DNA from 3 places in the Nonomuraea sp. NPDC004354 genome. Region 1 is predicted to be linked to each of the others. Evidence: riboswitches for the same ligand, from Rfam matches in the RefSeq annotation. Region 1 holds a riboswitch; each other region holds the start of a gene.
The links. A riboswitch is a leader RNA that binds a small molecule or an ion and turns the genes downstream of it on or off. The one in region 1 is predicted to bind cobalamin.
Positions count from the first base shown of each region.

Region 2: it holds a riboswitch for cobalamin, as region 1 does, so the genes downstream of both, bluB (5,6-dimethylbenzimidazole synthase) here and ACWENQ_RS30530 (CbtB domain-containing protein) in region 1, are expected to answer to the same signal.
Region 3: it holds a riboswitch for cobalamin, as region 1 does, so the genes downstream of both, ACWENQ_RS44015 (ribonucleoside-diphosphate reductase subunit alpha) here and ACWENQ_RS30530 (CbtB domain-containing protein) in region 1, are expected to answer to the same signal.

Region 1 is NZ_JBSGDV010000013.1:165,067-175,099, forward strand. It holds gene ACWENQ_RS30500 (DUF3105 domain-containing protein) at 92-655, opposite strand; gene ACWENQ_RS30505 (hypothetical protein) at 652-1,869, opposite strand; gene ACWENQ_RS30510 (hypothetical protein) at 2,345-2,524, shown strand; gene ACWENQ_RS30515 (ROK family protein) at 2,487-3,431, opposite strand; gene ACWENQ_RS30520 (DUF7158 domain-containing protein) at 3,431-4,210, opposite strand; gene ACWENQ_RS30525 (glycoside hydrolase family 38 N-terminal domain-containing protein) at 4,207-8,418, opposite strand; cobalamin riboswitch at 8,669-8,798, shown strand; gene ACWENQ_RS30530 (CbtB domain-containing protein) at 8,896-9,021, shown strand; gene ACWENQ_RS30535 (CbtA family protein) at 9,031-9,966, shown strand; gene ACWENQ_RS30540 (histidine phosphatase family protein) at 10,005-10,033, shown strand, end outside.
Region 2 is NZ_JBSGDV010000020.1:150,001-160,033, reverse strand. It holds gene ACWENQ_RS38140 (SWIM zinc finger family protein) at 1-854, shown strand, start outside; gene ACWENQ_RS38135 (hypothetical protein) at 851-3,613, shown strand; gene bluB (5,6-dimethylbenzimidazole synthase) at 3,693-4,325, opposite strand; cobalamin riboswitch at 4,356-4,550, opposite strand; gene ACWENQ_RS38125 (hypothetical protein) at 4,720-5,241, opposite strand; gene ACWENQ_RS38120 (MFS transporter) at 5,421-5,969, shown strand; gene ACWENQ_RS38115 (copper chaperone PCu(A)C) at 6,102-6,662, shown strand; gene ACWENQ_RS38110 (Dyp-type peroxidase) at 6,655-7,863, shown strand; gene ACWENQ_RS38105 (copper resistance CopC family protein) at 7,860-8,564, shown strand; gene ACWENQ_RS38100 (pyridoxamine 5'-phosphate oxidase family protein) at 8,579-9,448, opposite strand; gene ACWENQ_RS38095 (VOC family protein) at 9,452-9,898, opposite strand; gene ACWENQ_RS38090 (CGNR zinc finger domain-containing protein) at 9,983-10,033, opposite strand, start outside.
Region 3 is NZ_JBSGDV010000033.1:22,091-32,123, forward strand. It holds gene ACWENQ_RS43960 (hypothetical protein) at 1-53, opposite strand, end outside; tRNA gene ACWENQ_RS43965 (tRNA-Val) at 272-346, opposite strand; tRNA gene ACWENQ_RS43970 (tRNA-Gly) at 366-437, opposite strand; tRNA gene ACWENQ_RS43975 (tRNA-Cys) at 488-558, opposite strand; tRNA gene ACWENQ_RS43980 (tRNA-Gly) at 575-646, opposite strand; gene ACWENQ_RS43985 (N-acetylmuramoyl-L-alanine amidase) at 737-2,689, opposite strand; gene ACWENQ_RS43990 (hypothetical protein) at 2,878-3,141, shown strand; gene glmS (glutamine--fructose-6-phosphate transaminase (isomerizing)) at 3,154-4,974, shown strand; gene ACWENQ_RS44000 (alpha/beta hydrolase) at 5,077-6,672, opposite strand; gene ACWENQ_RS44005 (ArsR/SmtB family transcription factor) at 6,752-7,330, shown strand; gene ACWENQ_RS44010 (tripartite tricarboxylate transporter substrate-binding protein) at 7,392-8,288, shown strand; cobalamin riboswitch at 8,312-8,510, shown strand; gene ACWENQ_RS44015 (ribonucleoside-diphosphate reductase subunit alpha) at 8,598-10,033, shown strand, end outside.

The DNA.
Region 1 (10,033 bases):
CGAGGCGAAGAACGCGCGCATCAGGATTCCTCTCGGAGACGAACGATGTCCCAGGTATCCTCCGAAACCGCGCTATCCAATCGCTATCGACTCAGCAGTCGGTCGGGTTGCTCCAGCCGTGGACGTAGCGCCCGCTCAGCCTCTCGATGAAGGCCGAGATGCGAGGCTCGTCGGGCTCGATCATCCTGTCGAGCCTGCCCCAGGCGGTGAGGGCGATGCCGCCGCCCATCGCCGGGTCGGGGAACATGACGACGTCGGCGCCGTACCGGCGGGCGATCCGTTTCAGCGCGTCCACCCGCGCCGGTGGCGTGTCCGGTGAGTAGTGGATGACGACATGACCGTGTTCCATCGCGTGCACGTACAGGCCGGGAGGGACAGGGGAGTCGTAGATTCCGGTCGCCACGGTGAAGGCGAAGTGCGGCCCCGACGTCGGCGGCTGGGAGTTGTAGCGGACGCCCGCGCCTTCCGCCTCGGGGATGTGCGGGCTGTCGAGAACGGGCACCTCGAGGCCGGGCAGGCACGGCGCGTGCCTGCTGCTCGCGACCGAGCCCGTGACGGCGCCGAAGATGACCTGGTACGGCCCTGAGGCGAGCGCCATGAGTGTGGCGGCAAGAGCGGCGCCGGTCGCCAGCCGCCAGATCCATCGCCGGCTCATCGCAACGCGCCCTCCTTCCGCCGCCGGTGCTCCCGGACGGCGAGGAACGCGGGGGCCACCCGGGGAACCACCACGAACATCGCCATGAGCAGCGACGACCAGAACACCCAGGACGTGAGCTGGAATCCGGCGAGATTCGCGGCCGCCCAGGTCACCATTCCGATCATGAAGGGGAGGCCGAAGTTCAGTACCAGCCATACGACGCCGATCATTCCGGCCAGGTACAGCAGGGAGAACCACCGGGCGACCGCCCGATCGCGCTCGCCCGTCGCGGCCAGTTCAGCCGCCTCGCTCGCGGACAGCCGCCACAGACGGTCCTTCAACAGCAGCCAGGTGGTCCGGTACAGGTCGTGGCAGCGGAGCGCGTTGGCCAGCACCGCGTACATGTCGCTGCGCATGAACACGGCCGCGAACTGCCAGGCGACGGCGAGGCACTGGACCAGGACCACGGCCGCGAGCAACCGGTCCACCACGCCGGGCACGGCCAGCCACCCGTCGCGATTGGCCAGCCGTACGGCCAGCGCGCAGGCGATGACGAGGCCGTCGATGGCGATCCCGGCGAGAAAGGGACCGTAACGCCGGTTCCGCGGCGTGGCCACGATCTGCGTGAGATCGGTCTCGAAGACCAGGAAAGCGCCCCGGTAGGACACGCGGAAGACCGCCGGTATGCCGGCGGCGCGTCCGGCGAGCCAGTGCCACCCCTCATGGCAGGCGGTCAGCGCGACGCTGACGGGGAACAGCACGAGAACCGATATCACCGGATCGGGTAACCACCACCCGTGCTCGTAGGCGGGCCGCAGGTCGGGCCGCAGCGCCAGCACGGCCACGACGAACACCCATGCCAGGCCGTAGACGGTCCACGCGCCGACGCCGAACAGGCGCCGGGCCGACACCTGGCTGACGCCCTCGATCCAGCGGATCCGGCGCCTGCTCCGCGCGCGCCCGGCGCCGGGGAGGTGCGGCGGCTCCAGGAGCCCCGCCGCGGCCAGCCCGTCCAGGAAGTCGTCGGCGTCGACCGGTTGACCTGCCACGTCACTGGCCTTGGCCGTCGCCTCGGCGAGTGCGCTTCCGTTCCGCACGGCCTCGACGAACACGGCCCCTGGCTCGGGCACCGCTACGTACACGCCGAGATCGGGCCGGCCGATCACGAAATCGTTCCCGTCGTGACCGACGACGAAGCGGCACAGCGCCGCCCTTGCCTCCTCCTCGGACAAGGTGCCCCTCCTTCCTTCCTCCGGTCATGAGTCCCGGACGGCTGCGCCGTCCGGGACTCATGACCACGCGACTCGTCACCCGCAAGGGTTGTTCCAGGTGCCAAAGCAGTCGCCGGTCAGACGGACGTTCTCGATCCGCTTGATCTCGATCCTCATGGTTCGCCTCCCTTCCACGGTCGGCGGGCGGCCCGATGGCGTGCCCGCGTCGGGTGTTCCGGCCAGGAAGAGTGCGGCGACCAGCGCAGGCGAGTGCCCCCGCCCCCCCATTGGAGGCCGCTCTCCTCGAGGCATGGGACAACCGTAGAAACGCCGGCTATCGGATCGACATCCGAATCCTCTTCGCCTCCTCGCCGCGGAAAGGCGAAGGCGAATGGGAGAAGACAGTGGCGGCCGGGACAGGTTTGAACCGCGTCGACCATGCGTGGCCGCCGGTTATGGTGAGTCCTCTGTCTGGTTCTTTCCCCGGAGTCCGCATATGCCGATGCTCGACGTGATCCTGCAGGTGTTCGTGACGGTGAACGGGTTCGCCACGAGTCCGATCGTCCTGCTGGTGCTGGCCTTCATCGGCGCCTACCTCGGGGCGAAGGTCGTGGAGGTCATCCCCTACACGCGAAGGATCATCGAGCGTCGCGAGGCTCAGGCGGAACGGCGGTAGCCGGCGTCGCCGTCCAAGCCAGCTTGGCGGCCCCGGCCAGCGCGGCCCGCACACCCAGCCTGGACCGGCGGATCTCGACCCGCCGGACGAAGTCGAGTCCTGCCAGCTCGTCCATCGCGCGGCGGAGCGGGTCGAACAGGATCGGGCCCGCGTTGGCCACGCCGCCGCCGATGACCACATCCGTCACCTCGACCGCGGCGGCCGTGGAGACGATCATCGCGGCCAGCGCGCGGGCGCCCCGCTCGAACGCCGCCAGCGCCACGGGGTGACCCGCCGCGGCGTCCCCGGCCAGCAGCGGCCCGTCGGGAGCGGCCCCCTCCGGCGAGGGGGTCCAGCCGTTCTCGACGGCCCAGCGGACCAGGTTGGGCCCGCTGGCGTACCTCTCGACGCAGCCCCGGCTCCCGCACGCGCACGGCTCGCCGGCGGGGTCGACCGTCATGTGCCCGACGTGTCCGGCGTTCCCTGTGGGGCCGAGCAGCGGCGCGCCGTCGATGACCAGCCCTCCGCCGATGCCCGTCGAGACCACGATGCCGAGCATCGACGGGCTCCGGGCGCCGGTGCCGAGCCAGTGCTCGCCCAGCGCGAAGCACTGGGCGTCGCCCGCCAGCACGGTGGGCAGCCCGGTGAGCTCCCGCACCCGCTCGCGCAGCGGGAAGCCGCGCCAGGTGCCGATGTTGACGGGGCTGACCGTGCCGGTGGCCAGGTTCAGCGGGCCCGCGCAGCCGATCCCGACCGCGACGGGCGCCGGGCCCTCGGCCACGACCTCGCTGACGAGCAGGGCGAGCGCGCCGAAGACGTCCTCGCGCGGAGTGGGGCGGGTGGCCGAGCGCAGGACGGTTCCCGCGCGGTCGACGAGGGCCGCCGCGAGCTTGGTGCCGCCGATGTCGACGGCCAGTACGTGGGTCATCAGTGTTTGTGGTGGTTGTCGGGCTGGCGAGGGTCGCCAGGATGTTCGAGACCGGGGACGAGTTCCACCCGGGTGGCCCGCTGCTCGTCCAGCCACCGGGCGAACGCGCGCCGCCCGGCGGCCTCCGCGAGCGGCACGTCCCCGGTGCCGGTGCCGGTGCCGGAGCCGGGGTCAGGGTCAGGGTCGGTGACGGGCGCGGGCTCGGCGACGGCCACGTGCCAGCCCAGCGGGTCGCGGACCGGCCCGGCCTGCGTCCCGTACGGCAGGCGCCGCAACGCCTCGGCGATCGCGGAAGGCAGCGAGTCGAGACTGATCGCGCCGAGCCGTTCCAGGTCGCCGGGCGTGGCGGCGCGGGCGGCCGGCTCGTCGCCGAACAGGGCGTGCCGTACCAGGTGGAGGGGGGTGCGGGCGGCCGGAGGGGGAGCCGACCAGGCCGGCGGGACCTGCGCCGCGGCGGCCACGGCACGGTGGACGGCGCGCACCCACGGGCTGCCGTTGTAGGCGGCGGCGTTGATGGAGCCCAGCTCGACCGCGGCGAGGCGGTCGAGCGGCGGCCCTTCGAGCGGCGCCAGGCCCCTGGCCAGCGCCTCGCGCTCGCACAGGACCTCGGTCAGGACGACCTGCGTCACCCAGCGGGCCATCTGCCTGTCCTCGGAGCTGCCGGGCGTGGGCAGCGCGGCACTGAGCGGCCCCTCGCGCAGGTCGCGCAGGCGTACGTCGAGCAGCTCACGGGGGACGGGCTGCCCGTCGACCGTGCCGATCACCTGCGGGCGCGTCATCGTGCCACCTCCAGGCGGACGGCGGGCGCGTACTGGCACCTGCCGAACCACATGACCTTGGCCAGCGCCCACGAGCGCAGCTCCTGAGCGTCGGGCGGGACCGTGACGGGGAAGGCGACGTCCACCGTCTCGCCGGGAGCCACCTCGAAGCCCTGGACGACCTCGGGCAGCAACTCCCACGTGCCCCACGGGGAGGCGAGCTGGGCCTCGCCGCGGATGGTCCCCGCGGTCGTGTTGGCCAGCCGCACGGTCAGGGCCGCCCGGTCGCAGGGACGCAGCGACAGCGAGCCGGTGACGGCGCGGACTGTCAACCCGGTCGGCCGGCCCTCGGCGGCCGTGGTGCCCCGCGCCGCGACCCCGTCCTCGGGCACCGACTCGACCTGCGCGGGCAGCTCGGGGACCGGGCCGAGGGCGACGGTGACGGCGTCCTCGATCACCTGCTCGCCCACCCGGGTGCGGGCGGTCACGAAGTGGAGGCCGGAGCCCTGCGCCGGCGTGACGGTGAAGGGGAAGCGGGCATGACCGCCGGGCTCCAGGCGGAAGACCCGCCGGGACGGCTCGGCCGTCCAGCCGCCGGGCAGGTCCAGGGTCACGACGCCCTCGTGGGCCGCGTCCACCAGGTGGGAGGAGACGACGACGTCCACCTCGAACGGGCCCTCGGGGGTGACCAGGCCGGGGGAGACGGCCAGGCTCACGGGCAGGTAGCCGAGCGGCGCCGGGCCCTTGTTGTGCAGCCAGTACCGGCTGTAGACCGGCTGCGCCGGCTCAGCCGTCACCCCGAGCTCCGCGCCCGCCTGGTCGAGCACCGCAGGGACGACGAACGTGGCCACCTCGGCGCCGGACAGCTCGAGCGGCGCGACGGGACCCTGCCCGGAGCCGGCCGACCGGTCGGAAGCGGCGTGGCCTGCCCCAGACGAGGTCGGCCGGTCGGGCGTGGCGTGGCTCTCTCCGGACGGGGTCGGCCGGTCCGGGGTTTCGAGCAGGTCGGAGGGGACCAGCGCGTCGAGCGGGAGCACCGGCGAGTGCAGGGCGGCGATCGCGCCCAGGCCGGTCGACTCGACAAGCCTGATCGTCACCCCGTCCCCGTCCCCGTTCCCGGCCCCGGCCCCGGACAGGCCGTGCGCGTGCGGGTTGCCGGTGGCCTTGACCGTGCTGAACAGCACCTCGCGCGGCGGGTCCACGCGCAGCAGCGAGTGCGGCGACGGCAGGTCGCCGCCCTGCGCGTCCAGGACGCGCGGCAGCAGCGGCGTGATGAACTCCTGTCCCGCCGCGGGCAGGCCGAGCGCGCGCCAGTCGCCGTCACCGGCCGCCAGCGCGTAGGAGAACTCGTGCGTCCAGTGCTGCAGCTGGAAGCCCGACCCGTCAGGCGTCGTACGGCGCGGCGGATCCAGCCACACGCCGGACGGCCAGCCCGTGCACGACCGCATCAACGACAGGTGCAGCGCGCCCGAGGGGTCGACGGCGAAGCCCGGCAGGCCGTAGGCGAGCAGCGCGACCGTCCTGTCCTCCAGCTCCTCGCGCCCCAGCGGGCACGACGCGTGGACGACCGCGCCGTCCAGCAGCGTGTCGGCGGGGTCGGCCACGATCAGCGCGGGCAGGGCCCGCACGTCGCGCAGGTCGGCGCTCGGCTGCCACACCTCGGCCAGCGGCTTCTCGGCCGGCACCCACACGCGCCGCTCGCCCGACTTGAGCGCGTCGAGGAAGGCCGGGTCGCTGCGCGACAGCAGCTCGGCGGCCAGCGGGTTGGTGTCGGGGCCGCCCAGGACGATGCGCACGTCGGGCAGGTTGGAGTCGACGTCCAGCCAGCCGTACCTGGAGCCCGAGGCCGACGAGACGGTCGCCGTCACGCCCACCCTGGCCAGCGCCACCACCAGGTCACGGGCGGTGGCCGCCGCCTCCTGGGAGGACACGACGATCTCCGCCACGCCGATCGCGCGGGCACCGGCGGGTCCGAGGTCGACGCGGGCGGTCGACGACAGGCCGAACCAGGTGTTGGCCGGGTTGTCCAGCGTCCACGGGTGCTCGGCGCTGTCCACGTCGGGCAGGGCGAAACCGCGCCCGACGACCGCGCCCGCCACGTCCGAGACCGGCAGCGCGCCGCGCACCTGAGCCGGGAAGCGAACCCTGAGCAGCCGGTCGGCGCCCGTGTGGTCGAGGACGCGGGTGGTGAACTCGACCCGCTCGTCCCTCAGCGTGACGACCTGCTCGTAGGTCAGGTCGCCGACCTCTCCTGAGACGACCAGGCGGGAGCCGAGCGGGCTGGTCTCCGCCCGCACGGTCGCGGTGGTCGCGCCCGAGGCGGTGGTCGCGCCCGTCGGCATGAGATGCCACGGGCCCTCGCCCATGTCCGGGTGCTGCGGGTACTCGTCGTAGAGCCGCAGCTCGTTGGCCAGACCGGTGAGCAGTTCGCGGCCGTCACGGGTGACGGAGGTCAGGCCGCCGCCCTGGGCCGGGTCGGCGGTGACACGCCAGCGGTTGCTCTCGACGGTGTGGCCCTCGACGGGCCGCCAGCCGTCCGCCTCGCCCTCGACCACCGGGTAGGACCGCCAGCCGAGCGCGGGCACGTCCTCGGCGAGGAAGACGTGCGTGCCGTCCTCGACGACGGAGGGGGCGTCCACCCGCAGCCCGGGCTCCAGCCGTACCCTGACCAGGCCGTCGCGGGCGAAGGAGAGCGTGTTGGTGACGACGACCGAGCGGCCGTCCACGGCCACCCGGCCCAGCAGCGCGTCGAGCGCGCGGTCGCGGGCGTCCGCCGCCAGGTCGTAGGCCTCCCGCCAGCCGGTGAGCAGGTCGATGTAGACCTGGTCGGACTCGGAGCCGGTGATCGCGTCGTGGTGGGCGCCGTAGGCCAGCTGACGCCACACCTTGTCCAGCGCCGTGTGCGGGTAGCGGCCCAGACCCAGCAGCGACGCGAAGGCGGCCAGCCGCTCGGCGTCGAGCGCGGCCACCTCGGCGGCGCGCTGGGCCTGCTTGGTGTCGATGTAGGAGACGTCCTTGCCGGTGTAGACGGGGTTCATGTCGCGCGTCTGCGGGCTGAACGTGCTGGTCTCCGCCCTGACCGCGGCGAAGAAGTCGCGCGGCACCGCGCAGACGAACCTCGGCCACACGTACCGCGCCGCCCACTCCCGGTGGATCTCCGTCACCCACTTGTTCGGCGGGGTGTAGTCGGTGCCGACGGGCAGCAGCACGTTCCTGGTGGCGGCCACCGGCTTCAGGCTCGCGAACAGCTCGTGAACCGCCGTCATCGCCTCCTCCAGCGTCGCCGAGGAGTCCATCCACCAGCCCGCCGAGTAGTGCGCGGGCATGTAGTGCGTCACGACACCGAGCCCCGAGGGCGAGATCCACTCGAACTCGCTCGGGAACTGCATCAGCGTGGCGTCGTTCTTGGCCTGCTTGAAGTTCTTGCTGATCGGGCCCCACTGGTGGAAGGGGCCGCGCGCCCACGCGCTGCCGGTCAGCCCGGCGGCGGCGAGGTAGCCGGGGAACTGCGGGTCGTGGCCGAAGGCGTCGAGCTGCCATGCCGTAAGGGGCTCGCCGCCGAGGATGTCGCGCTGGTAGCCGATGCCGTACACGATGTTGCGGATCGTGGTCTCGGCGCCGGTCAGGTTGGTGTTGGGCTCGTTGTAGGTGCCGCCCATCAGCTCCACCCTGCCCTCGGCCATCAGGCGGCGCAGGTCGGCCCTGCGCTCGGGGTGGGTGTCGAAGAACGGCTTCAGGTAGTCGATCTCGGCCAGCACGAACTTGTAGTCGGGGTCGCGTGCCGCGAGCGCCAGATGCGCCTCCACCAGGGCGAACGCGTTGCGCTCCCACAGCGGCCTGGTGGTCGCGTCACCCGACAGCAGCTCCCACGGGCTGGTGTAGGCGGCCTGCGTGTTCCACCAGACGGGGTCGTAGTGGAAGTGCGACACCATGTGCATCGTCCAGCCCGGCTCCTCCACGGTCACCTGGGCGGCGAGCTCGTCGCCGGCCGAGGTGACCACACACGGCAGGACGGTCCCCGGCTCGGCGTTCACCTCCAGCGGGACCTCCACCACGACGGTCCCCTCGCCGGCGGGCACGACCGCGCGTCCCGCCACGCCGTCGCCGCGCACCTCCAAGTCGGCGTCGTGCTCACCCTGCTCGGCGGTGACCCGGAGGACCTGGTACGGCTGCGCCTCCGTCCCGACGAAGAGGTCGGTCGACTCGGCGGTCAACAGGCGAACGGGCACGGGGTCTCCCTCGGCGTTCTAGGGGGCGGTCGCCGTCACACTAGGTCCTATCAAGATCAATGGCAACGTTGTCATAGCCCGCGCCCGCTCTCCCCGGGAACGCTGATCCCGGCGTTTCCTGGAAGCGGACAGTCCGTGCCCCGCCTGCGCCGGGACAGTCCTTCGTGGCGCGCCGGAAACCCCGGACGTGGGCATCTACATCTCAGAAAGGGCCCGAACAGGATCGGGTGATGTTGACGAGACCCGGAGAAAGGGATACGTTCCGGTAGATTTCGCGGCGAATCAGGGGAAATCCGGTGAGATGCCGGTGCGGACGCGCCACTGTATCCGGGGCCCACAGCCCCGGGAGCCAGGTCACCTGACCGTCGCGACCTCAACCAGCGGGACGCGTCATCCCTGAGGAGGCTTCACATGAGTGGTCTGTCCACGTCCGTAACCGCAATTCCGCTTCACCGTCTCACGCGCTGGCTGCTGGCCGTGCCCGTTCTGATGCTGCTCGCGTACCTCGTCCTCATGGACAACGGCGCGATCTCGCAGACCGGCACGCTCCTGCACGAGCTCATGCACGACGGGCGTCACCTGCTCGGCGTGCCCTGCCACTGAGGCAGCGTCATGGTCAAGTCCCTGGTGGTCAGGGGCCTGCTCGTCGGGCTCCTGGCCGGACTCGTCGCGGGCGTGTTCGCCTTCTTCGTGGGGGAGCCGCGCGTCGACGCCGCGATCGCCCTGGAGGAGGCGGCCGCCGCCGTATCGGTTGACGGCGGCGACACCCCGTCCTCCCACCATTCCGACGGCGCCGGTCAGCCGTCCGCCCCGGCGGACGGCGCGGCTCAGCCGTCCGCTCCGGCTAATGCGGCTCAGCCGTCAGCCTCGACGGATGGTGCGGCTCAGCCGTCGGCCCCGGGGGACGCGGCTCGGCCGTCGGCCCCGGCAGGCGGCGGCGAGGAGGCGCACAGTCACGACGACGGCGCTTCGGCCGGCCACAGCCACGGCGAGGAGGCCGTGGTCAGCAGGCCGGTACAGAAGGTCGGCCTCTTCCTGGCCACCGGCCTGTACGGCCTGGCCGTCGGCGGCATCTTCGCCCTCGTCTTCGCCGCACTGCGCGGCAGGGTCGGCCCCAGGTCGGAGCCTGGCCTGGCGATCGTGACGGCAGCGTGCGCGTTCGGTGCCATCACCCTGGTCCCCTTCCTGAAATATCCCGCCAACCCACCCGCTGTCGGCGACCCCGAAACCATCAACGCCAGAACGCTGCTCTACGTCGTGATGGTCCTCGTCGGCCTCGCCTCCATCGCGATCGCCGTCGCCGCCACCCGCAGGGTCACCGTGCCCGGCGTCTGGGCGAAGGGCCTGGTGGGCGGGGTGACCTTCCTGATTCCGGTGATCGCCGCGTGGGTGCTACTGCCGCGTGTCGACGAGGTGCCGCCCGGCTTCCCCGCCTCGCTGCTGTGGGACTTCCGGCTGGCCTCCCTCGGCACCCAGGTGGTGTTCTGGGTGGCCTTCGGGGTGTTGTTCGCGGTGGCGGGCGAACGGGCGAAGGCGCGGGTCAGCTGACCAGGGTGCTGTTCGTACGGCATGCCTCGACACCGGGCATGCGTGGCGCGCGCTTCCCTACGGGGGA
Region 2 (10,033 bases), on a different contig from region 1:
CGCTGCCCGAGCGCTGGCTGAGGGGCTTCGCCGAGGTGCAGGTGATCGCGGCGGGCATGGATCTGAAGGCCGAGCTGCCGGGGATGAACGCGGTGCGGTTCCTGCGGTCGCTGCCCAAGCGGGCCACGGCCGACCTGTGGGTCACTCCCGTGGGCCGCGAGCTGCGGGTGGGCGACCGGCCCGGCGCGGGCGCGGTGTGCCTGTCCGGCGTGGGCCGCCTGGCGACGCTCCTGCCGCTGCTGCGCTTCGCCAGAAGCCTGCGGGTGTACGGCCCGGCCGGCGGCGCCGGCGGCGCGGCGTCGAGCGCCTGGGAGCTGGAACTGCCCGGCATGCGCTACACCCTCGCCCTGTCGCCGGAGCGCTGGCGCGGTTTCTCGGGGGAGGGCGCGGTGCTGGAGGACCTGTCGTCCGAGGAGGCCGAGGGCGACGCCGACGTGGTCGGCATGCTGCTCAACTTCGAGCCCGAGGTGGAGATCGGCCTGCTGGCCGACCGGGCGGGCCTGCCCACCGCCCGGGTCCGGGCCGCGCTCACCCAGCTGGGTACGGCGGGCCGCGTCGGCTACGACCTGTCCGACGCCGCGCACTTCCACCGCGAGCTGCCCTACGACAGGGAGCACGTGCAGAACCTCAATCCCCGCCTGGCCGCCGCGAAGGCGCTGGTGGCGGCCGGTGCCGTACGGATCGAGGGGGACACGGCGCGGGTGCGGACCGGCGGCGGGGTGCGCGAGGTGAGGGTGAGCGACGGCTCGTGCACCTGCCCGTGGTGGTGGGACCACCGCGGCTCGCGCGGACCGTGCAAGCACGTGCTGGCGGTCAGGATCGCCGCCCGCGCCGACGTGGCGGCCGTGCGATGAGCGTCTGGCAGGAGGTGCGTGACCTCGTCACCGAGCGCAAGACCGTGGCGCTCGCCGACCTGGTGACCACGCTGACCGAGGCCGAGCGGGCCGAGGCGGGCCGCCGGCTGCCGGGCTTCCTCAAGGAGTTGCGCGAGACCGCGACGCGGATGGCCAGGGAGAGCCGGCGGGGCGGGGGTGCCGAGGACGACGCCGCCGAGGACGACGACCCCGAGTGGATGCGGCTGGAGGTGCGCTGGGCGGTGGCCGACGCGGTCAGCGCGTTCGGGCCGCCGCTTCTGGTCGCCGGCGCGGGCACGCTCTCCGCCCCCGCGGCCACGGCCGCCTGGCTGACCCGCCGTGACCTGGTGCCGGCCCCGGACCCGTGGCGTGAAGAACCGGACGAGCTGGACGAGGTGTTCCGCGCGCTGGCCGCGCGCCCCGTCGCCTTCCAGGCCGATGTGGCCGCACGGCTGGCGGCGAAGATCCGCAGGCCGCGCGACCGCGTCGTCCCGCTGGCCCTCGGGGCGCTGCGGGCCTCGGGCGCCGAGCCGCCCGAGCACGACCCGCTCGTGGTCGCCTGGCTGTCGGCCCCTCCCGTGGACGACGACCCGCTGGTCGGCCCGCTGCTGCCGAGGATCTTCCACGCGGAGGGCGCCGGCCGGGCCCTCAGGGACGAACGGCCGAAGCCAGGACCCACCCGCTGGCTCGCCCTGTTCGGGCAGCTCCTGGCGGCGGGCACGGTGTCGCGCGAGGAGATCCTCGACGGCTGCGTGAGCCGGTTCCTGCGCGGCGGCGACGCCATCGACCTGCGCTTCTTCGTCCGCCTGCACGAGCTGGTCGACCCGCGGCCGCACGAGTCGGCCGGGCGGGCCCGCGACTATCTGCGGCTGCTGCCCGCCGCCCCCGGCACGGTCGCCGAGCTGGCGATGGCCCAGCTGCGCCGCACCGGACCCCACGACGCCGCCGACGTCGTCGACGCGGTCGACGCGCTGACCTTCCGTCCCGAGGCCAAGCTGGCCCGCGCCGGCCTGACCTGGCTGGAGGAGGAAGTACGGCAGGCGCCCGCGCGCGCCGCCGACCTGGCGCCCGCGCTCGTCACGGCGTTCTCCCACACCTCCTACGAGGTGCGGCGGCGCGCGGCCGCCCTCGCGGTCAAGCACGCCACCGCGTTCGGCCCGGCCGCTCCGCTGATCGCCGAGGCCGTCCCCGCCCTGCCCGCCGACCTCGGCGCGCAGGTGGCGGCGGTGTTCGGCGGCGACCTCGCGGCCGAGGAGGCACCGGAGCCGTTCACCCCAGCGCCGCTGCCCGTCCTGCCGGGCCCCGGCCGGTTCCCCGCGCCCGCGCTCGACGCGTGGCAGCGGTACCGGCGCGGATGGATGCAGGACGAGCGGTGGCTGTCCGCCTTCGTGGCGGCCGCGGGCGACCGTCCGGCCCTGCGCGCGAAGCTGAAGCGCGCCTTCGACGACCCCGCTCAGCTGGACGACCCCGCTCAGCTGTACGCCAAGGAGCGCTGGACAGAGACCGGCGACTGGATCGCCGCCCTGGTCAGGGAGGTGATCACGCCGGGCGCCGATCCGGGTGTGCCCGCCGCCGAGCCCGCCGACCGGTGGATGCCGACAGCGGGGCCGCACCCGTTGACCGGTCACGAACAGGAGCCCGACCCCGCGGCGGAGCTGCGCAGGCGGCAGCGACTGCCCGACCCGGGGCGGGCCTCGCCGCCGCACCTGTTCCTGCTGCGCCGGCTGAGCGAGATCTACGTGGCCCTGCGGGAGGGAACGCTGCCGCCCGTCCTGCTGGCCACGCCCACCCTGATGACCGGGCACCTGGACCCCGCGACGCTGGTGGACCGGCTCGAGGCGTGCGCCGCCGCCGGTGTCGAGCCGCTGGCCGCCGACCTGGGGCAGGCGCTGCTGCGGCTGCCGCGCGGAGCCCACCCCGCCGCCGCCGAGCGGGCCGCACGCGTGGGCTCGCGGGGAGCCGTCCAGGCCGCCGCCTGGCTGTCCGCGGGCGGCCCGCCCGACCCGGAGACCGGCGTGGCGTGGGCCTACGTCGAGGGCGGCACCCGCCATCTCTTCGAGGAGCGCACGCCCGAAGACGCCACGCAGGTCGAGCTGGTGCCGGTGCTGCGCGCCGAGCCGACCGGGCACGACCTGGTCGACGAGCTGCTGAGCGAGCCGTCGTCCTGGCACTGGGACGACCACAGCAACTCCATGGCCTGGTGGGCGGCGGTCCTGCCGTCGCACCGCGAGGTCGTCGCCGTCAACTACCTGCCCTACCTGCTGTACCGGTGGACCCGCCCCGGGATCTACCCGCCGCACCTGGCGATACTCGCCGACGCCGACGGCCCGGCCGGTGACGCCATCGCGGTCATGCTCGCCTACTTCCTCGCCAAGGGCGAACCGAAGGCGGTGCCGCTGCTGCTGCGGATGGCGGCCCGGGACAGCCTGCCCGCCGAGGCGGTCGGCCGCCAGCTGGCGTTCCTGATCCGCCGCGCCGGATACCCGATCCCTCCGGTGCTGGACTCCCTCGCCGGCGCCGCCCGCCGGGGCGCGCACGAGCAGGTCTGGGACATCCTCAGGGGGATGCTGCCGGTGCTGCTGCCGGGCCGGGGGGAGCGGCCGACCGCCGGCCACACCGCGGCGGTGGCGCTGGCCACCGACGTGGCGGCGTGGACCGGCGCCCGAGGCGAGATCCCGTGCGTGTCCGCTCACGCGGACAGCGGGCGCGGCACCCGCTTCGCCCACGAGTGCGCCCGCCTGCGCGACCGGCTCCGCTGACCGCGGAAGGCCCGCCCGTAGGAGGGGCTCTCCCGGATGGGCTTCGCGCGGGCATTCCCACCCGGCGGCCGGGCGCAGGTCACCGGTCGCCGGTCCAGCGGTCGTGGTGGACGGCGGCGTCCAGCGGGCGGCGCCGTCGCCAGCCGTGCCGTTCCCGGTCAGGGACCTCCTCCAGGTGGGAGACGGGGCCCACGCACAGCCACGCGACCGGTCGCACCACGCCGGGGACGCCCAGCAGGTCCCGCAGAAAGGACTCGCGGTAGAACGACACCCAGCCGACGCCGAGCCCTTCGGCGGTGGCGGCCAGCCACAGGTTCTGGATGGCCAGGCACACCGAGTAGAGCCCGGCATCGGCGATGGCGTGGCGGCCGAGCACCGCGGGCCCGCCCCGGCCAGGGTCGTAGGTGACCACGACGGACAGCGTCGACTCGAGCACCCCGTCGATCTTGATCCGGGCGAACCGCCGGGCGGCCTCGCCGTCGAGGGTGGCCGCGAACGTGTCCCGCTCCTGCCGTACGTGATCGTGGAAGGCGGCGCGGACGGCGCGGTCGCGCACCAGGATGAAGTCCCACGGCTGGGACAGGCCGACGCTGGGCGCCGCGTGCGCGGCCGACAGCACGCGGTGCAGCACCTCGTCGGGCACCGGCGCGCCGGTGAACTCGCCGCGCACGTCGCGGCGGCGGTGGATGACGTCGTACAGCTGGCTGATCATGGGCAGGCTCCCGCTGACTCGCGCCCCCGTGGGGGCGGTGAACGCGAGGCCGGTCTTCGGACTCCCGGATCAACGCCTGCCCGCCGGCCTTCCCAGCCCTGTCGGGCCAGTGACTGCGCTCGCGCGCGTGGGCGGAGGCTCCCCGGTAACCGCGGCGGGCCCGTGCCGGACTCTCACCGGCTTCCCGATTCTCCCCGCGAACGCGGGGCACCTCGCAACAGTTCGCCGGGCAGTACGGTAGCCGATCACTTCACCCGCCCGGTCGGCGAGGTCGGCCGGGACTCCGTCGCCCTGCCCGCGGTAGTGTCACCACGGCCGGTGCGGGCTCGTCCAGGCTTCCTCGCGCGAGGGGGCGGACGCGTGCGCCGCGACGTCTGCCGTGCCTGGACGGCTGTCACCGCCGGGGGGACAGCCGCAGGACGACCCGGTCGGCGGACAGGGACAGCACCTGGACGCCGATGCCGTTGACCGATCCGGTGGTGCCCGCGCCCAGTCGCGCCTGCGAGCTGACGCCTGGACCGGTGCCCTTCACCTTCACCTGGTCGCCGGTGAAGGTGACGGCCAGCCTGGTGATGCCGAAGCGCGAGCTGACGCGGAAGGACACCGCCCGGCTGAGGGAGAGCCTGCACGCGCCGTCGTAGCAGGCGCGCAGGTTGGGCGCGGGGGAGAGGCCGGTGACCGGGGACGCGGCGGACCGGGACGCGGTGCTGACCGGGGGCGCGGCGGTCACCAGCGCGGGGGCGGTCGAAAGGCGACGGGTGGCGGCCGCGGGGGCGGCGGGCAGGGGTGCGGTCGCGCCTGCGGTGATGGGGGGCGGAGGGGCGGTCGCGCCTGCGGTGATGGGGGGCGGAGGGGCGGTGGTGCCTGCGGTGAGGGTCGCGGCGAGAAGCGCGAGGGTGGCGACTGCGAGCGGCATGGTCCTCTCTTCCTACGGTGGGTCGGGTCGGCGGCCGTTCTCCCACCCTGGGTCAGGCGCCACGCTCCGTCCACCCGTTCGGCGCAGGAGGTGGTGCTCGAGGTCGGTTGTGCGGCGAAGAATCCGCTTTGGGAGGCGGCGGGTAAGCGTGGGATGATGGCCGGGCCATGTCAGCCACGATGCCGCTTCGAGCTCTGCGAGCCGCCGCCTTCGCCGCGGTCTCGGTCATGCTCGGCATCGCCGCCCATGTGTTCGCCGGCGGGTCGGTGTCGGCGCCGTCGGTGGTGGTGGCGCTGCTGGTGTCGTTCCTGCCGGCCCAGGCGCTGGCCGGGCGGGAGCGGTCGGCGGCCGTGATCGCCGTGACCCTGGCCGCCACGCAGCTGGTGCTGCACGTGCTGTTCGCCGGCGCCCATGCCGTCGAGCCGGTGGTCGCGGGGCACGCGCACGGCCAGTCCTGGCTGGTGCCGGGCCTCGGCATGCTGGTCATGCACGGATGGGCGATCGGGCTGACGGCGCTGTGGATGTCGCACGGCGAGGCGGCCCTGTGGGCGCTGCTGCGGCGGCTGGCCGTACGGCTGCTCGTCGCGGTGCTGGCGTTCGTCGATCCGGCGGCCCGCACGGCCGTCCCCGCGCCGGCCGAGCGGCCGGTGATCCTGCGTTCCATCCTGCTCGGCCACGAGATGGGCCGGCGCGGCCCTCCTGGCGTCATGCGCACCGTTCCCGCCTGACCTCCCGTTCGAGGAGGCCGATGCGGGCCACCCCGGGAAAGGGGTGCTCCCCGGCGTCCCTGTCGTGACGGGCGCCGGGTCGACATCAGTGCCATGACACCAGTGCCGGCTCAGCCGGAAGAAGGGCTTTCCATGTTCTCGCGCGTCATCGTCGTTGTCATCGGCGTGGCCAGTCTGGCCGCCTGTGGCGTCCAGGAGGCGGCCGACTCCGTTCCGAAGCAGGTCGCCGTGGCCTCGCCGTCCGGGCCGTCCGGATCGTCCGGGCAGTCGGCTGCCGCTTCCGCGCTCACCATCACCGACCCGTGGATCAAGACCACGAAGAAGGGGATGACCGCCGCCTTCGGCACGCTCGTCAACAACTCCGGTACGGCCGTCACCGTCGTGGCGGGCAGCAGCCCCCTGTCGCCGAAGGTGGAGCTGCACGAGGTGGTGGAGTCCGGCGGGAAGATGGTGATGCAGCCGAAGAAGGGCGGCTTCGTCATCCCCGCCAAGAGCTCCCACGTGCTGAAGCCCGGTGGCGACCACATCATGCTCATGGGGGTCACCGAGGAGGTGAAGCCGGGCGCGGAGGTTCCGTTCACGCTCGTCCTCGAGGGCGGCGGCACGTTCGCCTTCACCGCCATGGGCAAGGACTTCGCCGGGGGCAAGGAGGACTACCAGCCCGGCATGGACATGAGTGGCGACCATGGCTGAGCTCGGGCTCGCGGTGAATCGCCGCCGGTTGCTGGCGGGCGGGGCCGTGGCGGCGGTGGCCGCCGTCGCCGGCTCCGCCCCCGCCGCGGGGGCGGGCACGGTCACGGCACCCCCGGTGGTCGCCGACGGCAGGGCGGTCGAGCCGTTCCACGGCCTGCACCAGGCGGGCGTGGCGACCGCGCCACAGGCGCACGCCGTGTTCGTCGGGCTCGACCTGCGCAAGGGCATCGGCCGCGAGGAGGTGTCCAGGATGATGCGGCTGCTGACCGACGACGCCCGGCGGCTGACCCAGGGACGGCCCGCGCTCGCCGACACCGAGCCTGAGCTGGCGGCGCTGCCGTCCAGGCTGACCGTCACGTTCGGGTTCGGCCCCGGCCTGTTCGCCGCGGCCGGGCAGTCCGGGCGGCGGCCCGCGTCGGTGGCCCCGCTGCCCGCCTTCAAGATCGACAAGTTGGAGAAGCGCTGGAGCGGAGGGGACCTGCTCGTCCAGATCTGCGCCGACGATCCGCTCACCGTCGCCCACACGCTGCGGATGGTGGTCAAGGACGCCAGGGCGTTCGCGAAGGTGCGCTGGACCCAGCGCGGGTTCAGGCGGGCCGCGCACACGCAGCCGAGCGGGCTGACCCAGCGCAACGTCATGGGGCAGCTCGACGGGACGGTCAACCCGGTTTCCGGCACGCCGGAGTTCGAGCGGGCGGTCTGGATCCCGGCGGAGGGCGGCCGGCTGCAGGGAGGCACCACCCTGGTGCTGCGGCGGATCAGGGCCGAGATGGAGACGTGGGACGCCGCCGACACCGTGGCCAAGGAGTTCACGGTGGGCCGCCGCCTGGCCGACGGCGCCCCGCTGACCGGCGGGCGCGAGCACGACGCGCCCGACTACGCCAAGCTCACCCCCGCCGGATTCCCCGTCATTTCCGAGTACGCGCACATCCGCCGGGCCCACGTCGCCGACCCGAACCTGCGGATGCTGCGCCGGGTCTACAACTACGACGAGGGCGTCGCGGCCGACGGCCGCGCCGACACCGGGTTGCTGTTCGCCTCCTACCAGGCCGACATCGCCCGCCAGTTCGTGCCCGTGCAGGAACGGCTGGCCGAGGCGGACCTGCTGAACGAATGGACCACGCCGATCGGTTCGGCGGTTTTCGCCATACCGCCGGGCTGCGGCCCTGACGGCTGGATCGGAGAGGGGCTGCTGTCATGAGCAAGGGATCGGTTCGCAGGGGCCTCGTGCTGGTGGCCGCCTGCTGGTTGCTGGTGGTGCTCGGTGCCACGCCGGCGCTGGCGCACGACCGGCTCAAGAGCAGCTCGCCGGCCAGGAACGCCACGGTGGCGTCCGTGGAGGAGATCGAGCTGGAGTTCACCTCCTCGGTACGGCTGCCCGCGATCGTGCTGCACGACAGTGACGGCTCGGCCGTCACCCTCAGGAAGCCGAAGGTGGATGACAAGATCGTCACCGTGGCGGTGCCGGAGCCGCTGCCTGCCGGGCGGTACGTCATCGGGTGGCGCGTGGTCTCCACCGACGGGCACCCGATCGAGGGGGAGATCCCGTTCTCGGTGAAGGGCGGCCCCTCGGCCACCCCGACGCCGGCCGCCTCGGCCGCACCGTCCTCCTCGGGGGACCCCGCGACCGCCGCATCGGCGGAAGCCACGCCCGCCGTCTCTGGAGAGGCCACGCCGGGATCGTCGGCGGAAGCCGCGCCGGATTCCTCGGCGGTGCCCGCGCCCGCGGTGACCGGGTCCTCTCCGGGGGCGCCGGACGCGGTGGCCGCCACCCCGGCCGCGAATCCGGCAGCCGATGGCGTGCCGGTGTGGTTGTGGGCGACGGCCGGCGTCCTGGCGGTGGCCGGCGGCGCCCTGCTGCTGCTCAGGCGCCGCCGGGAGGAGCCCGACGAGGAGGAGTGACCCGGGCGGACGCTTCAGGTGGGGATCGGCGGGTTGTGCCTGGAGTACCCGCCGAACTCCCAGCGCAGCGGCGAGGCCGCCGTCACCTCCACCACGCCGTCCACCTCGAAACGGACCGTGCGCTCGGCGCCCCATTCGACGCGCGCCCGCCCCGTGACGTGCAGGGCGTCGCCGGTGTCCCAGTCGGGGAACAGCAGGCCGCAGGCAGGGTCGAGCTCCAGGTTGCCCAGCGTCATGTACATCGAGTTGCCCACGTAGTCGGGCCAGGCCAGGTGCCGTTCGTCCAGCACCGTGACGAATCCGGGGTTGCCGCCGCGATGCGAGGCGTCGGCGCCGAGCCCTTCGGCGTGGGTGGCCACGAAGAAGGTGTCCGCCTCGGAGATCCACTCCTGCTGCCGCCCGCTGAGCGTGTTCGAGGTACGGGCGGCGGGGGAGGTGACGGCCGGTCCTGGGATGATCGTTCTGGCCTGGATGTACTTGGGGCAGTTGCTGTAGACCTGTTCGGTGTGCACGAGCAGGCCGGCGCCGGCCGCGTGCGCGGTGCCGTTGACCCGCATCCTGCGCCGGGTGGCGGGTTCGATGGCGATCATGCCGATCTCGTGTTCGCTGGCGAACGCCCCGGCCAGCGGGTCGCCGGGCCCCGGCAGGGCGCCCACCATGATGCGCCGCTCGTCCAGCGCCTGGGCGAAGCCTTCAGGGCCGGTCAGCGCGCCGGCCCACATCCGGCCGTGGGTGTCGGCGGCGGCGACGACGAGCAGGCGCTGCCGGCTCAGGAAGTCGGCGGCCACCTCGGGGATCTCCGGCCGGGCCCGGGCCGATCCCCACGTCCCCGCCCTGGGCACTCCCGCCCGGCGCTGGACGGCGGCCTCTCCGGGGTGCTCCATGGCCTAGAAGAACCCGCACGTGGGGGCGGAGCCGCTGGGGGCCGGGCGGTCGCCCGCGGCGTCGGGGGCGTAGATCTCCAGGCGGATGCCGTCGGGGTCCTCGAAGAACAGGCCGCCGGAGGAGGCGCCCTCGCGGTGCGGAACGATGCCGCCGTGGTGGATGGTCGCGCCGATCTCGCGCAGCACCGCCTCGGCCTGCTGGACCTCGTGCAGGCTCGCGACCTGGAACGACAGGTGGTGCAGCCCGGGCTGCGCGGTGGGGAAGCGGCCCTCGCTCTGCCGCCACAGGGTGAGCCTCAGGGCGCCGTCCTGGGCGAGGAAGGCGAACTCCTTGCCGTCCTGGTCGGACCTGCCGCTCACCTCGAAGCCGAAGACACGCTGGTAGAAGTCGGCCGAGCGGTCGAGGTCGGTGACGTTGAGGCCGATGTGGCCGGTCTGGAAGGTGGACATCGAGAACTCCTCCGTCGATTCGATACCCACGAATATAACGGAGTTTGACGCGTTATCCCATTAGAAGTTTGTGGCGTGCGTCACTCAATCCCCCTTGTGGGCGCGGTAGTGGCGCGCGGCCCTGGCCCGGTTGCC
Region 3 (10,033 bases), on a different contig from region 1:
GCCAGCAGGCTGGTGAGCAGCAAACCGCTCAGCAGCATCGCTGTCCTTCTCATATGGATGTCCCTTTCTCAAGGAGGAAGGGAGACATGATGCCGACGCCCACTGGTGCCGCACTTGGCGCGACTTGTGACCGCTTCTTGCCGGCATCCTGGCCACGATCCGGCGCGCGGCCCTCAACGTCAGCACATGTGCTGACAGCAACCACGAAAGTCCATGAAAAGCGAGAAGCCCCAGACTCGCGGCATTGGCCGTGAGCTGGGGCTCTGAAGCGTGGTGGACGATACTGGGATTGAACCAGTGACCTCTTCCGTGTCAGGGAAGCGCTCTCCCGCTGAGCTAATCGTCCGTATCGAGTTGTCACTCAGAGCGGAAGACGGGATTCGAACCCGCGACCCTCACCTTGGCAAGGTGATGCTCTACCACTGAGCCACTTCCGCATGGCGCTTTACCTACTTTAGCGGATCCGCGAGGTTCCGCGTGACGCCCGAGGTGGAGACGGGATTTGAACCCGTGTGGACGGCTTTGCAGGCCGCTGCCTCGCCTCTCGGCCACTCCACCAGGAGATCGTGCTCCGAGCGGAAGACGGGATTCGAACCCGCGACCCTCACCTTGGCAAGGTGATGCTCTACCACTGAGCCACTTCCGCGTGAGATCCGGCGATGTGCTCGTCGGCCACGGGAAAACCATATCGCCTTTGGAGAGTGCGTGTGCGCAGCGAGGGGCGGGGGCCCGACTTTCATGACACGATCCGCACGTCGTCGGCCTTGACGAACATCATCCGGTGGCCGAGCTGGATCTGGTGGTAGCGGATCCTGCCGCGCACCATGACATGCTTGGCCGGGTTGAAATGCGACGCCGCCAGATAGGTGCCCCTGACCGTCTGCCCGAGCGAGTAGAGCTGCCCCCTGCCCAGCCGGTACGGCAGCGGCGTGAGCTCCTGGAAGCGCACGCCCGGCGGGTAGGCCGACCGTTCGGGGTAGGCCCTGCCGTACACCTTGACCTGGTCGTGGACGGGGGTGACCAGCGGGCCGGCGGCGCGGACGGCGGTGGGCTGGTCGGGAGGGTTGCGGAACCAGGCCTTCTGGCCGAGGTACCAGATGGCCGTCCAGTCGCCGCTGGTGTCGGCGAGGGCGTAGCGCTGGCCGGCGCTGGCGCGGGCGCTGTGGTCGTAGACGCTGTAGGTGGAGGCGCCCTTCTGCCGCTTGCCGACGTCGTCGACGAGGGGCGCGTCGTCGCGCGGCTCGGTGTGCAGCCAGACGCTGGCGGCGCCCTGCGGCTCGCACAGCTTGGCGGGACGCTTGCGGACGCAGCCGACGAAGTCGGGCCGGTGGGCGTCGTAGTCGGGCTTGATGACCACGGACCTGCCGTCCTCCGCCTCGTCGCCGAGGGGGGCCTCCATCATGGCGAAGAAGCGCGCCCAGTCCCAGTAGGGCCCGGGATCGTTGTGCATGCCGGGGATGGCCGAGGCGCTCGCGCCGGGGACGTTGTCGTGGCCGATGATGTGCGCCCGGTCGAGCGGCACGTCGTACTTGTTCGCCAGGTAGCGCACCAGCCGGGCGGAGGAGCGGTACATCGCCTCGGTGTACCAGCTGCCGCCCCTGGCCATGAACCCCTCGTGCTCGATGCCGATCGAGCGGGTGTTGACGTCCCAGTTGCCCGCGTGCCACGCCACGTCCTTGGTCGCCACGTGCTGGGCGACGTGCCCGTCGCCGGACCGGATCGTGTAGTGCCAGCTGACGTACTTGGGGTCCTTGACCAGCGTGGGGATGCCGCCGTACGAGCCCTCGGTGTCGTGGATCACGATGTAGTCGATGGGCCGCTCGGTCCGCATCCTGTCGTGGTTGCCGTAGTCGTCCTTGCCGAAGCGCTTGTAGGCGGCGGGCATCCACTCGCAGGCCAGGGTGGCGGGGCACTCGGTGTTCGCGGCGGACGCCGTCCTGAACACCGGCACGGGGGCGGCCGGCAGGCGGACCAGCGAGCCGTCGTCGGTGCGGCGCTCGGCGCCCTCGCGCAGCACCTCGAACACCTCGCCGGCGAAGGACGGGCCGGCGTAGGCGGCGATGGCCTGGTACCAGGCGGTGGGCTCGGCGCTGAGCGGGGCGCCGAGCCTGCGCTGCCGGTCGGCCAGCAGCGCGGCGCCGCCCCGGATGTTGGCCGCCCGGTCGCGCCGCAGCGTCTCGGTGGGCAGCCCGGTCAGCAGCGCGGCCCGCTGCAGGGTCGGCGCGTCCTGATCGGCGGCGGCGTCACTGGTGGCGGTGTCACCCGCGGCAGAGTCACCCGCGGCAGAGTCACCGGAGGAGGAGTCACCGGCGGCGGCGTCACCGGCGGCTGCGTCACGGGTGGCGGTGGGGGAGCGGGCGCCGGGGTGTGCGGGCGGGTGCGCGGGGGCGATGCGCATGGGGCGCGCGTCGTCGCCGCGCGGGTCGCCCGTGTGGTCATGCCCCTCCTGCGGTACGGCCTCCGCGTCCACCAGGTGCATCGGCCCGTAACCGCCCGACACGCTGGGCCGCCCGTCGTGGGAGTCCCAGCGCGACTCGAGGTAGGAGACCCCGAGCAGCACGCTCTCCGGCACGCCGTACTCCTTGGCCGCGGCCCGGAAATCCTCCTGCGCCCCTCCTGGGGCGAGCGCGACGAGAAGTGCGGCGGCCCAGAAGAGCATGAGAACCCCCTGCGATGCGAGACCAGTCAATTACGTAGCGTAAAGGGCATGTGGCTCGTGTTTTCGAGGGGTATGGCGATCTCTGCGCGCGTTGTCAGCGCCTACGGGGCTTGCGGGCATCCCGCCCTTCGGCGTGTCGTATCCGATCGAGGGAATTCCTGCCCGATTTCGGGCAGGATGTTGGCGTGTCGTGTGATCCATGCGTAGTGTCCTGCCCTGTGCATCCCTACGAGGACCTCATCGCGCACCTGACCAGGACGAGCCAGCTCGATCCCGGTGAGGCGGCGCGCGTGGTGGCCGACGTGGTGGCCTACTTCTCCGAGCCGGTCGAGGAGTTCGTACGGCGCCGCCACGGCGAGCTGAAGTCTCGCGGCCTCACCAACGACGAGATCTTCCCGAGGATCGCGGCGGAACTACCCGTGCGGCGCGTGGCGGCTCCCGAGCTGTCGCTGCGCCAGCTGCGCAGGATCGTCTACGGATAGGAAGGTTGGCCCATGTGCGGAATCGTCGCCTATGTCGGCAGCAAGGATGCCGCGCCCATCCTGCTGGAGGGGCTTCAGCGCCTGGAGTACCGCGGCTACGACTCGGCAGGGGTGGTGGTCTCGAACAAGGGCCTCAAGCTGCGTAAGGTCAAGGGACGCGTGGCCGACCTGGCCAAGGCCGTACCCGCCAGGTTCAAGGGCGCGCTCGGCATCGGGCACACCCGCTGGGCCACCCACGGCGTGCCGAGCGACGAGAACGCCCACCCCCACCTGTCGTCCGACGAGCGCATCGCGGTCGTCCACAACGGCATCATCGAGAACGCCGACGAGCTGCGCGCCAGGCTCGTCGCCGAGGGCGTGACCTTCGCCTCCGAGACCGACACCGAGGTGCTCGCGCACCTGATCGCCCGTACGGTGACCGAGACCGACACGCTCGAGGCGGCGGTCAGGAAGGCGCTCAAGAGCATCGTCGGCACCTACGGCATCGCGGTCGTCGACGCCGAGCGGCCCAAGGAGATCGTGGTCGCCCGCAACGGCAGCCCGATCGTCCTGGGCCTCGGCGAGAAGGAGATGTTCGCCGCCTCCGACGTGGCCGCCCTCGTCCGCTACACCCGCCAGGTCGTCCACCTCGAGGACGGCGAGCTGGCCGTCCTGACCGCCGACGGCTTCCACACCTTCGCCAGCGGAGGGCGCGAGACCGCCAAGGAGCCGCTGACCGTCGACTGGGACGCGGGCCACTACGACACCGGCGGCTACGAGCACTACCTGCTCAAGGAGATCTCCGAGCAGCCCGAGTCGATCGCCAGGACCCTGCGCGGCCGCCTCGACGAGCGCTTCCACATCGCCCACCTCGGCGGCCTCAACATGGACGCCCGCGAGACCCGTTCCTTCCGCCGCGTGAAGATCATCGGCTGCGGAAGCGCCTACTACTCCGGCCAGATCGGCGCGCAGCTCATCGAGGAGCTGGCCCGCATCCCCGCGGACGCCGAGCCCGCCAGCGAGTTCCGCTACCGCAACCCGGTCGTCGACCCCGACACCCTCTACGTCGCCATCAGCCAGTCCGGCGAGACCTACGACACGCTGGCGGCCGTCCAGGAGCTCAAGCGCAAGGGCGGGCGGGTCATCGGCATCGTCAACGCCGTGGGCAGCGCGATCGCCAGGGAGGTGGACGGCGGCATCTACCTGCACGCGGGCCCCGAGGTGTCGGTGGCCTCCACCAAGGCCTTCACCTCGACCGCGGTCGCCTTCGCCCTGCTGGCCCTGCACTTCGGCCGGGTGCACGACCTGTCGCCGGCCGACGGCCGCCGCATCGTCGAGGGGCTGCGCGAGTTGCCCGCGCAGATCGAGAAGATCCTCCAGCAGGGCGACCGCATCGCCGAGCTGGCCAGGAAGTACGCGGGGCACCCGAGCATGATGTTCGTCGGCAGGGTGCGCGGCTACCCGGTGGCCCGCGAGGGCGCGCAGAAGCTCAAGGAGATCTCCTACATCCACGCCGAGGCCTACCCGGCCAGCGAGCTGAAGCACGGGCCGCTCGCTCTGATCGGCCCCGAGCTGCCGACGGTGGCGATCGTGCCCGACGACGAGCTGCTCGACAAGAACCTCACCACGCTCGGCGAGATCAGGGCGCGCGGCGGGCGGGTGCTCATGGTCGGCCATCGCGAGCCCGAGGCCAAGCTGGCCGACGACGTGATCGTGATCCCGAAGAACGAGATCGAACTCGACCCGATCCTGCTCTCGATCCCGCTGCAGATGCTGGCCTACCACGCGGCGGTCGCCCTGGAGCGTGACGTCGACAAGCCGCGCAACCTGGCCAAGAGCGTCACGGTCGAGTAGCGGAGCGGCCGTGCGGCCGTGCGGGCCGGGCGCCCGCACAGCCGCACGGCCTGCACCCCCCCGCACCCCGCACCGCCTTCCCCCCGCACGGCCTACCCGCTTTCACGGCAGCAGCAGGCCCCAGTAGAGGGCCCAGGGGATCATCACGGCGCCCGCCGTGACGAGCAGGCCGAGCCGTACCCGTTCCGCGCGCCGCTCGGCCGCGCGCCAGGCGCGGGCGGTCAGGACGGTGGTGACGGCGACGGTCACCGTCAGCGCCTGCAACGCCAGCCAGAGCACGGGCCGTCCCGCCAGCACGGGGCCGGGCTGGGCCAGCTTGCCACCGGTCATGATCAGGTAGGTCAGGTACGCGAAGCCGCCGAGCACCACGACCAGACCGGAGGCCGCCAGCACCCTCGGCGCCGCCCCGGCCCACCGTGCCCCGGCTCCCTTCGCGCCGGATTCCTCCGCTCCGGATCCTCCGGCGCCGGAGGCCGCCGCGCCCGGACGCCCTGTGCCGGAGGCGGCCGCGCCTGGACGCCCTGTGCCGGAGGCCCCTTCGCGGGATCCCCGTGCGCCCGAAGCCGTGGCCAGGCGCCTGATCCGGCGGGCGGCCGCGGTGAGCGGGTAGCCGAGGAAGGCGGTCAGGAACAGCAGCAGCGCCGCGGTCTGCACGGGCGCCGACTCCCACCAGGCGGGCGGCGGCACCGCGACGGTCGCCGAGGCCTGGTGCGCCCGGGGGGCGGCGGGGGGCGGGCTCGTCCGCGGCGCCCGGCCCGTGGCGACGTCCGACACCCAGGAGCCGACCAGGTCGGCGTAGCCGGGGGCCAGTTCGGGCAGCCGGGTGACGCCGCCGTCGGGGGTCAGGTGGGCGGCGTGCTCGGCGCCGGGGAACAGCCGGAGCGTCACGTGCTCGTTGCCGCCCTCGGCCAGGGCCCGCGCCATCAGCGGCGGGCTCTCCCGCGGCGGGGTGAGCAGGTCGTGGGTGCCCCAGATGGCGAGGACCGGCTGGCGGACAGCGCGCAGCACAGACAGCGGGTCGTGCCACGGCTCGGGGAACAGCCCGCCGGCGGAGATCGCCCGGTACAGCGTGGGGACCGCCCTGCCGGGCAGGGCCCCAGACACGCCCGCCTTGCGCAGGCCCGCCATGACCGCCCACGACTGCTGGCGCAGCGGCTCGAGGGAGTTGGCGCCGACCAGCACGACGAACGCCACGTCCCGGGAGCGGGAGGCGGCCAGCGGCACCACCCATCCGCCCTCGCTGAGCCCCCAGAGCCCGACCTTGCCCGGGTCCACCCCGGTCTGCCGGCGCAGCGCCGCCACCGCGCCGAGCGCGTCGTCGGCCAGTTGCGAGTAGGAGCGCCGGAAGGTCGAGTAGCCCGCCGCCCGCTTGTCGTAGACCAGCACCGCCATGCCGCGCCTGGCGAACTCCACGGCCTCGGTGATGAGCTTGGTCCTGGGCGTGCCGGCGCCGGCCCCGTGCACGAGCACCATCCCCGGCAGCGCGCCGCGCCGGTTCCTGGGGGCCAGGACCGTGCCGTGCAGGGTGAGCCCGCTGCCGGCGAAGCTCACCTCCGTCGCCGCCAGGTCGCCGGGCACGGGTACGGCGGGCGGGGCCGGGGGCGCGGCCGGGGGCGCGGCCTGAGCCGCCCCGGCCAGGCCGAGTGCCGCTAAGAGCGCCAGCAGCGCCGGCATCACTGTCTTCACGAATCGCGTCATATTGCCGAAGATAGTCTGCAGAGAACTATCGGCAAAGAGATGTCTGCAGAAATCCTTCTGGAGTACTAGGGTGATCGTCATGAAGGATGACGAGCCCTGGGTTCTGGACGATCCAGGCAAGCTGAAGGCCCTGGCCCATCCCATGCGCCGCGCGATGCTGCGCCACCTCGGCCTGCACGGCCCGGCCACGTCCACGACGCTCGGCTCGCTGCTCGACGCCAAGACCGGGACGACCAGCTACCACCTGCGCCAGCTGGAGAAGTACGGATTCATCGAGGAGATCCCCGAGCGGTCCACCGGGCGCGAGCGGTGGTGGCGCAGGGCGGAGACGGGCGACATCAGGCTGCCGCTGCCCGCCCAGCTCGCCCCCGAGGACCGCCCGGTCCTCGCCGAGTTCCACCGGATCGGGCTGGAGGAGGACAAGCGGATCCTCCTGGAGCAGCTGCCCGCCGCCTACCAGGCCGACCCCGCCTGGGTGAAGGTGTCGCGCGCGCTCGGCCGGATGCGGCTGGACGAGCTGGAGGACTTCTTCGAGGAGTACATCCTGCTGCTGAAGAAGTACAGCCGGCGGGCCGCCGACGCCCCGCCGGAGGCCAGGCCCCTCCACATCCGGCTGCTCGCCGTTCCCGCCGACCTGCCCGCCACCCCCGAGGTGTGACGCAAGGTGATCATCCAATAACATCCTGTACAAGGGTTGGGGGCGACGGGGAGGGGCGCGCATGCGCCGTCGGGAGTTCGTGGCAGCGTTCGTGCCGGGGACGGTGGCCGCGCTGGCGTGCCTGGCCGGGTGCGGCGCCACGGTCCCCCGGCAGGGAGCCAGCTTCACCGTCGTGCCGGGCGGAGAGGCGTGGATCCCCGTCGCGAAGGTCCTGGCGGGCCAGTTCAGATACAGCGGCGTCGCCGACGGCGGGACCTCGCTGACCGTGACGGGCCTGCCCGCGCTCGCGACCGCCCTGCGCAACGGCTCCAAGGCGGCCGGCACCCCGCTGGCCAGGCTGGTGGGCGACGTCGAGGTGCTGGTCGTGCCCGCCGCCTCGCTGCTGCGCGGCTTCGACGACTTCGCCGGGCGGCTGCTCGCCGACCCGGGCGCCACGGTGCTGGCGGGCCGGCCCCAGGGCGGCACCGACCACCTGCTGTTCGGGCTGGTCGCGCGCGGGCTCGGCGCCGACGCCAGGGTGCTCGACTACGCCGGCTATCCCACCACGCACGACGCGGCCGCGGCGCTGCTCGTGGGCCGGGCCGCCGTCGCCGCCGGGCCGCTCGGCGACTGGCGCAAGCGCATCGACATGGGCCAGGTCAGGGTGCTGGCCGTCTCCTCCGCCGAACCGGTCGACGGCATCGAGGCGCCGACGCTGCTGGAGTCGGGCGTGCGGGTCGACTTCGCCGACTGGTGCGGGGTGCTCGGGCCGGGGGAGATGACCGAGCGCGAGCACGCCCAGGCGGTCGCGATCCTCGAGGAGATCACCGGGTCCCGGCAGTGGGCGGATGCGTGCCGTACGAGAGGGTGGAAGCCGATTCCCCTCAGCGGCGGCGACTTCGGCGTGTGGCTCGGGTCGGAGACCGAGCGGACCCGTGAGGTGCTCAAAGACCTCGGCCTCATCGACATGTTGGGGTAGTTGCGCCCGCGGCCACTAGATGTAGGATCCTGGTCGTCGCTGGTTCGCCCGATCAGGGCGGAGCAAAAAGGGAAGCCGGTGCGAATCCGGCGCTGCCCCGCAGCGGTGAGCGGGAACGACCGCCGTCACGACGCACTGGGCCCATGGCCTGGGAAGCGACGGCCAGTAGGAAGCTGACGAACGCCCGCGAGTCCGAAGACCTGCCAGCGGTGTGACCTGTCCATGGCCTCGAGGGAGGGCCGGGGGGCCTCGCGGCATGCCCGCGCGCTCTCGCCTGCCCTCACGAGGCCGAGCTCGCGAGGAGAGAGCGTGACGCAGACCGTAGAGGTGGATCGCCGGCTGGCCATCGAGGAGGCCGCCGCCAGGGTGATCGCCGATCCGGAGAACTCCAGGGTGGCCGCCAGGCTGCTGGCCGAGGAGATCGCCGACGAGGCCGCCGCGCACGGCGTGCGGACCTTCTCCGAGTCGATCGCGGCCACCCACGCCGCCGGCCTGCTCCAGGACGGGCTGGCCGCCTTCGTGGCCGCCCACGCCGCCGCCCTCGACGCGCTGGTGGACGAGAGCGCCGACGACAGGTTCGAGTACTTCGGGCTGCGCACCGTCTACGACCGGTACCTGCTGCGCCACCCCGACACGCGCGGCGTGCTCGAGCGCCCGCAGCACTTCCTGCTGCGCGTGGCGTGCGGCCTTTCCGCCTCGGTCACCGAGGCCGCCGAACTGTACGCCCTGATGTCCACGCTGTCCTACCTGCCGAGCTCGCCCACCCTGTTCAACTCGGGTTCGCGCCGCGCGCAGCTGTCGTCCTGCTTCCTGCTCGACTCGCCGCGCGACGACCTCGAGGGCATCTACGAGCGCTACGGCCAGGTCGCCAGGCTCTCGAAGTACGCCGGGGGCATCGGCATCGCCTGGACCAGGGTCCGCTCCCGGGGCTCGCTCATCCGCGGCACGAACGGCCACTCCAACGGCATCGTCCCCTGGCTGCGCACGCTCGACTCCAGTGTCGCCGCCGTCAACCAGGGCGGCCGCCGCAAGGGCGCGGCCTGCGTCTACCTGGAGACCTGGCACGCCGACATCGAGGAGTTCCTCGAACTGCGCGACAACACCGGCGAGGAGGCCCGCCGCACCCACAACCTCAACCTCGCCAACTGGGTGCCGGACGAGTTCATGCGCCGCGTCGAGGCCGACCAGGTGTGGTCGCTGTTCGACCCCAAGGAGGTGCCGCACCTCACCGACCTGTACGGCGAGGCGTTCGACGACGCCTACCGGGCCGCGGAGGCGGCCGGCCTGCACACCCGCCAGATCCCGGCCCGCACCCTCTACGGCCGGATGATGCGCACGCTCGCGCAGACCGGCAACGGCTGGATGACCTTCAAGGACGCCGCCAACCGCGCCTCCAACCAGACCGCGCGCCCGGAGAACGTCATCCACCTGTCCAACCTCTGCACCGAGATCCTCGAGGTCACCAGCGACGGCGAGACCGCCGTCTGCAACCTCGGCTCGATCAACCTGGCCGCCCACCTGGCCGGCGGCTCGATGGACTGGGCCCGGCTGCGGGCCACCGTGCGGACCGCGGTGCGCTTCCTGGACAAGACGATCGACCTGGGCTTCTACCCGACGCCGGAGGCCGAGACCGCCAACCTGCGGTGGCGGCCGATCGGGCTCGGCGTGATGGGCCTGGCCGACGTGTTCTTCTCGCTGCGCCTGCCGTTCGACTCGGCCGAGGCGCTGGCGCTGTCCACGCGCAT